DNA from 2 places in the Vibrio algicola genome. Region 1 is predicted to be linked to the other one. Evidence: riboswitches for the same ligand, from Rfam matches in the RefSeq annotation. Region 1 holds a riboswitch; the other holds the start of a gene.
What was found. Region 1 has a riboswitch for lysine ahead of lysC (lysine-sensitive aspartokinase 3). Riboswitches for the same ligand answer to the same signal wherever they lie in the genome.

Region 1 (4,558 bases):
ATCAATGCCTTAAAAGATGAAGGTCAGCGCTCGAATGGTAAGATTTTGTTGGCCACCGTAAAAGGCGATGTGCACGATATTGGTAAAAACATTGTTGGCGTGGTGCTGCAATGTAATAACTATGAAATCATTGATTTGGGCGTAATGGTGCCTTGTGAAACTATCTTTAAAGTCGCACGCGAAGAGAACGTCGATATCATCGGTCTATCGGGGCTGATCACGCCATCACTGGATGAAATGGTGTATGTCGCCAAAGAAATGGAGCGCCAAGGGTTTGATATTCCATTGTTAATTGGCGGAGCGACCACTTCAAAAGCACATACTGCGGTTAAAATTGAACAAAATTATAATCAGCCAGTGGTGTATGTGAATAATGCTTCACGCGCGGTTGGGGTGTGTTCGGCATTACTGTCTGACAGTTTACGTCCGGCATTTATCGAAAAGCTTAGTCTTGATTATGATCGTACTCGTGATCAACACGCGCGCAAACGGCCTAAAACCAAGCCGATCACATTAGAAGCGGCGCGCGCCAATAAGGTTGATATTGATTGGCAAACTTATACTCCGCCTGCACCTATGCAAACTGGTGTCCATGTGTTTGAACATATTGATGTATCGGTTTTGCGTAATTATATCGATTGGACCCCTTTCTTCCTGACTTGGGGATTAATGGGCAAATACCCTGCGATTTTTGAGCATGAAGAAGTGGGCGAAGAAGCGAAACGTATTTTTGATGATGCGATTGGTTTGCTTGAGAGGGTAGAAAAAGACGGCATTTTAAAAGCCAGCGGTATTTGTTCGATGTTCCCTGCCAATAGCGTGGGGGATGATATTGAAGTGTACGCCGATGAGTCGCGCACCGAAGTCATTAAAGTGCTGCATAACTTGCGCCAACAAACCGATAAACCGAAAGGACCTAACTACTGTTTATCCGATTACATTGCACCTAAAGACAGCGGTAAAGCGGATTGGATTGGTGGGTTTGCGGTCACTGGCGGAATTGGCGAACGTGATTTAGCCGATGCTTATAAAGCGGCAGGCGATGATTACAACGCGATCATGATCCAAGCAGTAGCGGATCGATTAGCCGAAGCATTTGCAGAATATATGCACGAGAAAGTGCGTAAGGAAATCTGGGGTTATGCTGCCGATGAAAACCTCACCAATAACGATCTTATTCGTGAGAAATACCAAGGTACTCGCCCAGCGCCTGGCTATCCTGCTTGTCCTGAGCATACCGAAAAAGGCAGCCTATGGGAGATCCTAAAGGTAGAAGAAAGCATTGGTATGTCGCTGACCACCAGTTATGCGATGTGGCCTGGAGCGTCGGTTTCCGGTTGGTATTTCTCTCATCCAGATTCTCGTTATTTTGCTATTGCGCAGATCCAACAAGATCAAGCCGAAGAATATGCTAGGCGTAAAGGCTGGGATGAAGTGGAGATGGAAAAATGGTTAGGGCCTAACTTGAGTTAAAGCCAAGGCCTGTCACTGAGTATAAAAAAAGAGCGGATCCTGATGGATGCGCTCTTTTTATATAAGAAGTATCGTCATTGAGCAAACGAGGCACGAGTTATCCGTGATCTCGCTTTTTAACCCTATCAGTAAGGATGAAAGCGAGATTCCCTATCAGCTCGTGCTACTCGCGTATGAGGTGATCGTTTTAGATCACCTCACGGTTTGTATTCGTGACAGATGGAATACGAACATATCACTTATTCAAACAAGGCGTGATGCAAAACTTGTATGGCTTGTTTGGATTCATCTTCGCTGACTAAAAAGCATAAATTATGCGGGCTAGCGCCATAACAAATCATACGGATATTAAACTCTTCGAGTGCGCTAAAGACTTGCTTAGCATATCCTTTTTTGCCGCTCATTTTATTACCAATTAAGGCGACCAAGCTTAAATTATGCTCGACTTCAACCGTACACAGTTGTTCTAGTTCTGCACGTGCTTCAATCGGCAACTGCGGTGCACCGCCAGAAGTATTGGTTTGATCTAATGTTAAAGAGACACTGACTTCAGAGGTGGTAATTAAGTCGACCGAGATTTGGTACTTGGCTAAAATGGCAAACACTTGCGCTAAAAAGCCATACGCTTGGTACATTTCTGGGCAGCGTAGCGTTACCATGGTTTGATTGCCGCGCAAAGTTAATGCTCTAAACAACGGGGCGCTCTCGACTTTTTGACGGATCCAAGTGCCACCATTTTCAGGTTGACGAGACGATCCGACAAAGACTGGGATTTGATGGCGCAATGCAGGTAATAAGGTCGAAGGGTGTAAAATTTTCGCGCCAAAATTGGCCATTTCCGACGCTTCACTAAAGCTGATTTCAGCAATAGGAGCCGCTTTGGGGGCAATACGAGGATCGGTAGTGTAAATGCCAGGTACGTCGGTCCAGATCTCTAGCCCTTCCGCTTTAACCGCTTCAGCAATTAATGCGGCGCTGTAATCACTGCCGCCACGTCCTAGTGTGGTGGTATTGCCTTCGCTGTCACTGCCAATAAAGCCTTGAGTGATCACCAGCTGCTTTTGACATAGTGGGACTAAATGTTGTTCTGCAAGTTGCGATATTTCACTGATAATAGGCTCGGCTTTACCATGTTCAGAATTGGTGCGCAGGATCTCACGAATATCAAAACGAACCGCATCAATACCGCGCTCAACCATTAATTGAGTCAGAATATGAGTAGACATTAACTCGCCACACGCCACAATATGATCGGTTAATTTATCACTGGTTTGAAAAGAGGCCGCTTCTGCCATGCTAGCCAGTCGAACTAACACCTTATTGACCGCATCATTGGTCGCTTTGGATTGTGATAGCTGCGCAATGATGTCATCGTGGATAGCGCTGATCTTGGTTAATAATTGCTGTCTATGTTCAGCGTCAGTCACACCTAGCGAAAGCTCGACTAATAAATTGGTCACGCCCGAACAAGCACTGCTGACCACTAGTTTTGTGGCTGGATTGTTTTCTATAATTGTCGCGCAACGGCTCATCGCCTCGAAGTTTGCTACACTGGTTCCGCCAAATTTTGCTACATTAAATGCGCTCACAACCTTGTCTCCCTTAATACCTAAATGGCCTATTCCAAACTAGAATAAGCAAACGTCCAATGTTGAAGAGAAGTCGGTTGAGCGAGTTTACAAGATACATAGAAGCTATAGCTGAGCAGCATAGCCATGTAAATTATAGAAGCTCACCATCAATGATCTTGCCAAATATAGGGTCTCGACATTGATGACAGTTGTTAGGATTCAGCCTAAACAACCGATGATATATCCGTCTTATTGGAATATAGAAACACCCACCATGTTTATTCACCTCGGCGTAACTCTCCCTGAATTTATCGTATCGGCCTTGGGGGGACCACGAAAAATCTGCCTAGGTTACGCTCCTCTCCTTGTTACAAAAAGTACTTGAATGTCACATTTTTGTCACTCTTACATTGAACGGTTTTGCACGATAAATGTCAATATGCATTGTGAATCTTTATGGCTATTTTTAAAACGTTATTACTTATCACCTTATTGCTATTTTACCCGCTCGAATAACAAGAGAGCTTCGCTTATGAGTTTTAATATTAAGTGAGGATGTTCACATCTTGGTAAATGACTTTCGACTGTTGAGTCAGGTTAAATTGCGGCATGTTACAAATTTGTTTACAGTGGAACAAGACGCCACTCAAATTAAGGATAATAAGATGATTCAACGCTTTTACCCACCACGTCGTATTCTCATGGGACCCGGCCCATCCGATATTTCTCCTTATGTATTGCAAGCACTGAGTCGGCCAACCATCGGCCATCTGGATCCGCTGTTTATTGGCATGATGGATGAAGTCAAAACGCTATTAAAATATGCTTTTCAAACTGAAAACGAGTTCACTATTCCTGTGTCTGCGCCAGGCAGCGCTGGGATGGAGGCCTGTTTTGTTAACTTATTAGAACCCGGTGATAAAGTTATCGTGTGCCGTAATGGTGTGTTTGGTGAGCGGATGCGTGAAAATGCCATTCGTTGTGGCGCGCAAGTCGTGCTAGTGGATGATGAATGGGGTCAACCGGTCAGTGTCGATAAAGTGCAAGTTGCGTTTGAACAAAATCCCGATGTAAAAGTATTAGCTTTTGTGCATGCTGAAACCTCAACTGGCGCGTTGAGTGATGCGCAAGCGTTAGCAAAAGTTGCGAAGCAGTTTAATGCATTAACCATTGTCGATGCGGTGACCTCACTTGGTGGCGTGCCATTAAAAGTGGATGAATGGGGATTAGATGCGGTGTATTCAGGCAGTCAAAAATGTTTGTCGTGCGTTCCTGGTTTATCACCAATAACTTTTTCACCCAAGGCCATAGAAAGAATCCAAGCACGTACCACACCCGTGCAAAGCTGGTTTTTAGACCAAAGCTTGGTGCTAGGTTATTGGAACGGCGGCGCAAAACGTAGTTATCATCATACTGCGCCAGTCAATAGTCTGTATGCTTTGCATGAGTCATTACTAGCCTTGCATGAAGAAGGTCTTGAAAATGCGTGGCAACGGCATGCGGATATGCATCAA
Region 2 (4,558 bases), 1.1 Mb from region 1:
ATTAAAAATACCAATGGGGCAGGCGATGCCGCGTTATCGGCAATATTGCACGATATGGCCGCCAATAAATACCACAAAGAAAATATCCCTAATTCCAGTAAGCATGAATATCCATTCTTAACCTATTCATCATTTGCTCAAGTTTGTAAATATGCTAACCGTGCCAGTTATGAAGTGTTGGCGCAACATTCTCCTCGTTTATCTCGCGGATTACCTGAAAAAGAAGATAGCTTAGAAGAAGCGTATTGGGAAAGATGAACATCGCTTTTAATTGACGATGGTAAAAGGTTAGACACAAAAAAGGGGCGCTAAATTAGCGCCCCTTTTAACGTTTTAATCAATGATTACTTGATTAAAAATGTATCAATTGATTTGCCAGAGTCAAGAGCTTCTTGGATAACAGAAGGTGTACGACCTTGACCAGTCCAAGTTTTTACTTCGCCATTTAGCGTGTATTGATATTTTGCAGGGCGTGGCTCGCGTTTTTTACGAGACTTAGTTTTTACTTCGCCGCCGCTCATCGCTGCAACAAGATCTTCTAAGTTAATGCCATCTTTTGCGAGTTTATTTGCGTAATCCGCTAAAATTGCATCACGTTCAGCTTGTTGAGCAAGCTCTTGTTCTTCAGCTGCTTTTCTTTCTTCATATACAGTAGAAAGTTTTTCTAGTAGCTCTTCTACTTCTTGTAAAGTGAATTCTTCACGAGTGAAAGCGCGCAAGCTGCGAATATTAAGCAGTGCTGATTTTTTGATTTCTGACATGGTTGATCCTATTTGGTATTAGGTAGAATAATTAATAGTGTTGTTGCATCTGTGTGTAGATAATAACGTTCTTTATTTTATATGTGAAATTTTATTTTAACTAATGTGTAAAATTATTTAAAGATACAGCTATAAGATTAGACAAATCCGACGAAGTTCAATTATATATTAAATTATTTTGTATATCGTTTGATTGCTGCTCGATATCATACATAGCGTTTAGAATAGTACTGGGCTTATCGTTTATATATAAGCCACTTACTGTATGTATGTATGTATATGAAGAATGGTGGAGATTGATTAGTCATTTATCTTGCCATTTTCCTCTGTATCATTACAATAAGCGGCATCTTTCCCTATGGCATCTTGAGATCCGCTAAAATGCGTATCTTGACTAGATGGTTGTATTGAAAAGATGTAGAGGTGCAAGTTTCATCAGTAACTTATGCTAGGGTGATGCCGATGAGTATAAGTGAAAGGGATATTTGCCGAAGTAAGAATAAAATTGCCACGATAGTGCTTATTTTATTGATATTTATCAAAATAACTTACTGGGGGTGCATCGAATAGGTGTACCACTGCCATAGTTTATATTTAAAAGAACCGACATAATGCATTCAACTGCTGTCTGTTTTATCTACGCTTGCTGTTGGCGTAATGTCGGTTTAAATATATTATTTACCCACTATGGAGCGCTACTGTAAGCAAACCTACTCATAGCTTTGCTTGTGCTAAGATATTTTATTGTTTGTAATGCTCAATAATATCCTTTCTGCAGTAGATCTCTGACCAATTTTGGTTCTTAAGATCATGAATTTAATAGATTTTACATCCTCTCCGGAATCCTTGCTCCCCCCATTAGTTGCACTCACGATGGCGATCTTAACTCGCCGTGTATTGTTGTCATTAGGGCTCGGTATCTTGCTCGGTGGCTTTTTGCTGGCTGATTACTCTTTGGTCCATACTTTCTCTTATGTCAGCAGTAAAGCACTTGGCGTGTTTGTCGATGGTGCAAGTTTAAATTGGAATAATATCTTTATTCTTTTTTTCCTTATCTTGCTTGGTATGACGACTGCGTTATTAACGTTATCTGGCGGGACTTATGCTTTTGCCGAATGGGCGCAAAAACGCATCAAAACCAAACGTGGAGCAAAGTTACTCGCTGTTTGGCTTGGGGTATTCATCTTTATTGATGATTATTTTAATAGTTTGGCGGTAGGAGCCATTGCGCGCCCAGTGACCGATCGTTATTACGTTTCACGCTCTAAATTGGCTTATATCCTCGATTCAACCGCTGCGCCTATGTGCGTGATCATGCCAGCGTCGAGTTGGGGGGCGTATATCATGACTGTGGTCAGTGGCATCCTGGTCTCGCATGGTATTACTGAGTATTCAGCATTAGGAGCTTATATGCGCCTGATCCCAATGAACTTTTATGCCATCTTTGCTTTGTTAATGGTGTTTGCAGTCGTATGGTTTGATTTAAATGTGGGCCCAATGCGTCAACATGAACTCGCGGCTAAACAAGGTAAAACCGATGATAAAGATGATAACGCGGTCGATTTAACCGAAGAGTCTGAGATCGAAGAGAGTAAGAATGGCCGAGTGTCCAATCTGATCTTGCCAATCGTGGCGCTGATTGTGGCCACGGTATACTTTATGATTGCCTCGGGTGCCAATGTATTAGAAGACGATGGGCAAGCCTTTAGTTTATTAAAAGCATTTGAAAATACCAATGTCGGACAATCACTTTGTTTTGGCGCTTTAGTTGGTATCGTGGTTGCTTTAATTACCGTAGCAAGACAAAAAATGCCAATTAAAGATGTGGTAATCACATTATGGATTGGCGCTAAATCGATGTTTGGTGCGATTTTGATCTTGGCATTTGCTTGGACCATTGGCGCGGTCATTAAAGATATGGGTACGGGTGCGTATCTTTCTACCTTGGTGGAAGGCAGCATTGATGATCACTGGTTGCCGGTTATTTTATTCTTGCTCTCTGGTGTGATGGCGTTTTCTACCGGTACCTCGTGGGGCACATTCGGTATTATGTTACCGATTGCAGGCGACATGGCTGGCGCAACGGATTTAGCGCTAATGTTGCCAATGCTCAGTGCGGTATTAGCGGGCTCTGTGTTTGGTGACCACTGTTCGCCAATTTCAGATACCACTATCTTGTCATCAACTGGCGCACGTTGTAATCATATCGATCACGTCTCTACTCAGTTGCCTTATGCACTGGCTACGGCGTTTATTTCAGCGGTTGGTTTCTTAGTGCTAGGCTTAACGGTCAATGTATGGTTGGGTCTATTAGCATCGAGTATTACCTTTGTGCTGGTTTGTTTTGCGCTTTCTATTATTGCAAAGTCGAAGATGCCAACTAAAGCTTAAGTCTCGCCTGCTTATACATAAGGTATTAACAATAAACCGTTTAGCTCGCCATTTGCGCTGCTAAGCGGTTTTTCGCTTTAGCCGTTCAATGCACTTGGCAGATCCCGTATTGATGAAAAATCCAAGTTTCGGCTAACATCTTAAAAATAATTAAATTAATAGTTGAAAAAATTGGCGAGCTTCGATAATGTGAACTTATACAAACTGATTAACAAAAGTGAAAACTTATGCGTACATTTGATATGAACATTCATCATCACCATCATCCTGTTTTATCTTGCGGGTGAGTGTATGCATCCGGAAGATAACTCTTCCGGCGCTGAATCAGTAACAGATTCAAACCCTCGGAAGAGTAATCTCTCCGGGGGTTTTTTCATTTTGGACGGTTTTAATTAATACATTTAATAAAACAAATTACAGGGATAGAGATTATGCAAACCAAACGATTAAGAATTGCGATTCAAAAAAAAGGCCGTTTAAGCAAAGAGTGTCAATTGTTGCTTAAAAAATGTGGCGCTAAGTTCAATATTGCCGGTGAGCGCCTAGTGGTACACAGTGAAAACATGCCAATTGATTTATTGCTGGTTCGTGATGATGACATTCCGGGCCTGATCATGGATGGTGTGGTTGATTTAGGTTTTATTGGCGAAAACGAATTAGAAGAAGTGCGTCTTGATCGTAAAGCGCTGGGTGAGCCATGCGAATTTAACACTTTGCGCCGTTTGGATTTTGGTGGTTGTCGTTTGTCGATTGCAATTGATAAAGACGAAGCTTACAACGGCCCGCAAGATCTCGCCGGCAAGCGTATTGCGAGCTCTTATCCACACTTGTTAAAAAGCTACATGGATGAACAAGGCATTAACTTTAGCGCTTGTATGCTCACCGGTTCTGTTGAAGTTGCGCCACGCGCCGGTCTTGCCGATGCGATTGCGGACTTAGTCTCAACTGGCGCCACTCTTGAAGCCAATGGGCTAAAAGAAGTCGAAGTGATTTTCCGCTCAAAAGCGACGCTTATCCAACGCAAAGGGGAATTCTCTCAAGATCAACTTCAATTGATTGATAAATTACTGACTCGCATGCAAGGCGTTATTCAAGCCAAAGAATCAAAATACATCATGTTGCACGCACCATCGGACAAACTAGAGCAAATCAAAAAATTACTGCCTGGCGCAGAAGATCCAACCGTGTTGCCACTTTCTCAAGAAAAAAATCGGGTTGCGGTCCATTTAGTCAGTACTGAAAATCTATTCTGGGAAACGATGGAAGGCTTGAAAGAGCTAGGTGCAAGTTCGATTTTGGTATTGCCAATTGAGAAAATGATGGAGTAAGCACGATGAAAACAGTGGTTTGGCAATCATTAAGTGAGCAGCAACAACAAAGTATTTTGGAGCGTCCTGCGATCAGTG

Region 2: linked by a shared signal. The riboswitch ahead of GFB47_RS06965 (Na+/H+ antiporter NhaC family protein) and the one ahead of lysC (lysine-sensitive aspartokinase 3) in region 1 are both predicted to bind lysine.

The regions. Positions count from the first base shown of each region.
Region 1 is NZ_CP045699.1:437,361-441,918, forward strand. It holds gene metH (methionine synthase) at 1-1,473, shown strand, start outside; gene lysC (lysine-sensitive aspartokinase 3) at 1,713-3,062, opposite strand; lysine riboswitch at 3,194-3,416, opposite strand; gene GFB47_RS01920 (pyridoxal-phosphate-dependent aminotransferase family protein) at 3,710-4,558, shown strand, end outside.
Region 2 is NZ_CP045699.1:1,502,128-1,506,685, reverse strand. It holds gene GFB47_RS06975 (inosine/guanosine kinase) at 1-258, shown strand, start outside; gene GFB47_RS06970 (H-NS family histone-like protein) at 345-761, opposite strand; lysine riboswitch at 1,172-1,467, shown strand; gene GFB47_RS06965 (Na+/H+ antiporter NhaC family protein) at 1,572-3,152, shown strand; His leader region at 3,403-3,526, shown strand; gene hisG (ATP phosphoribosyltransferase) at 3,584-4,480, shown strand; gene hisD (histidinol dehydrogenase) at 4,486-4,558, shown strand, end outside.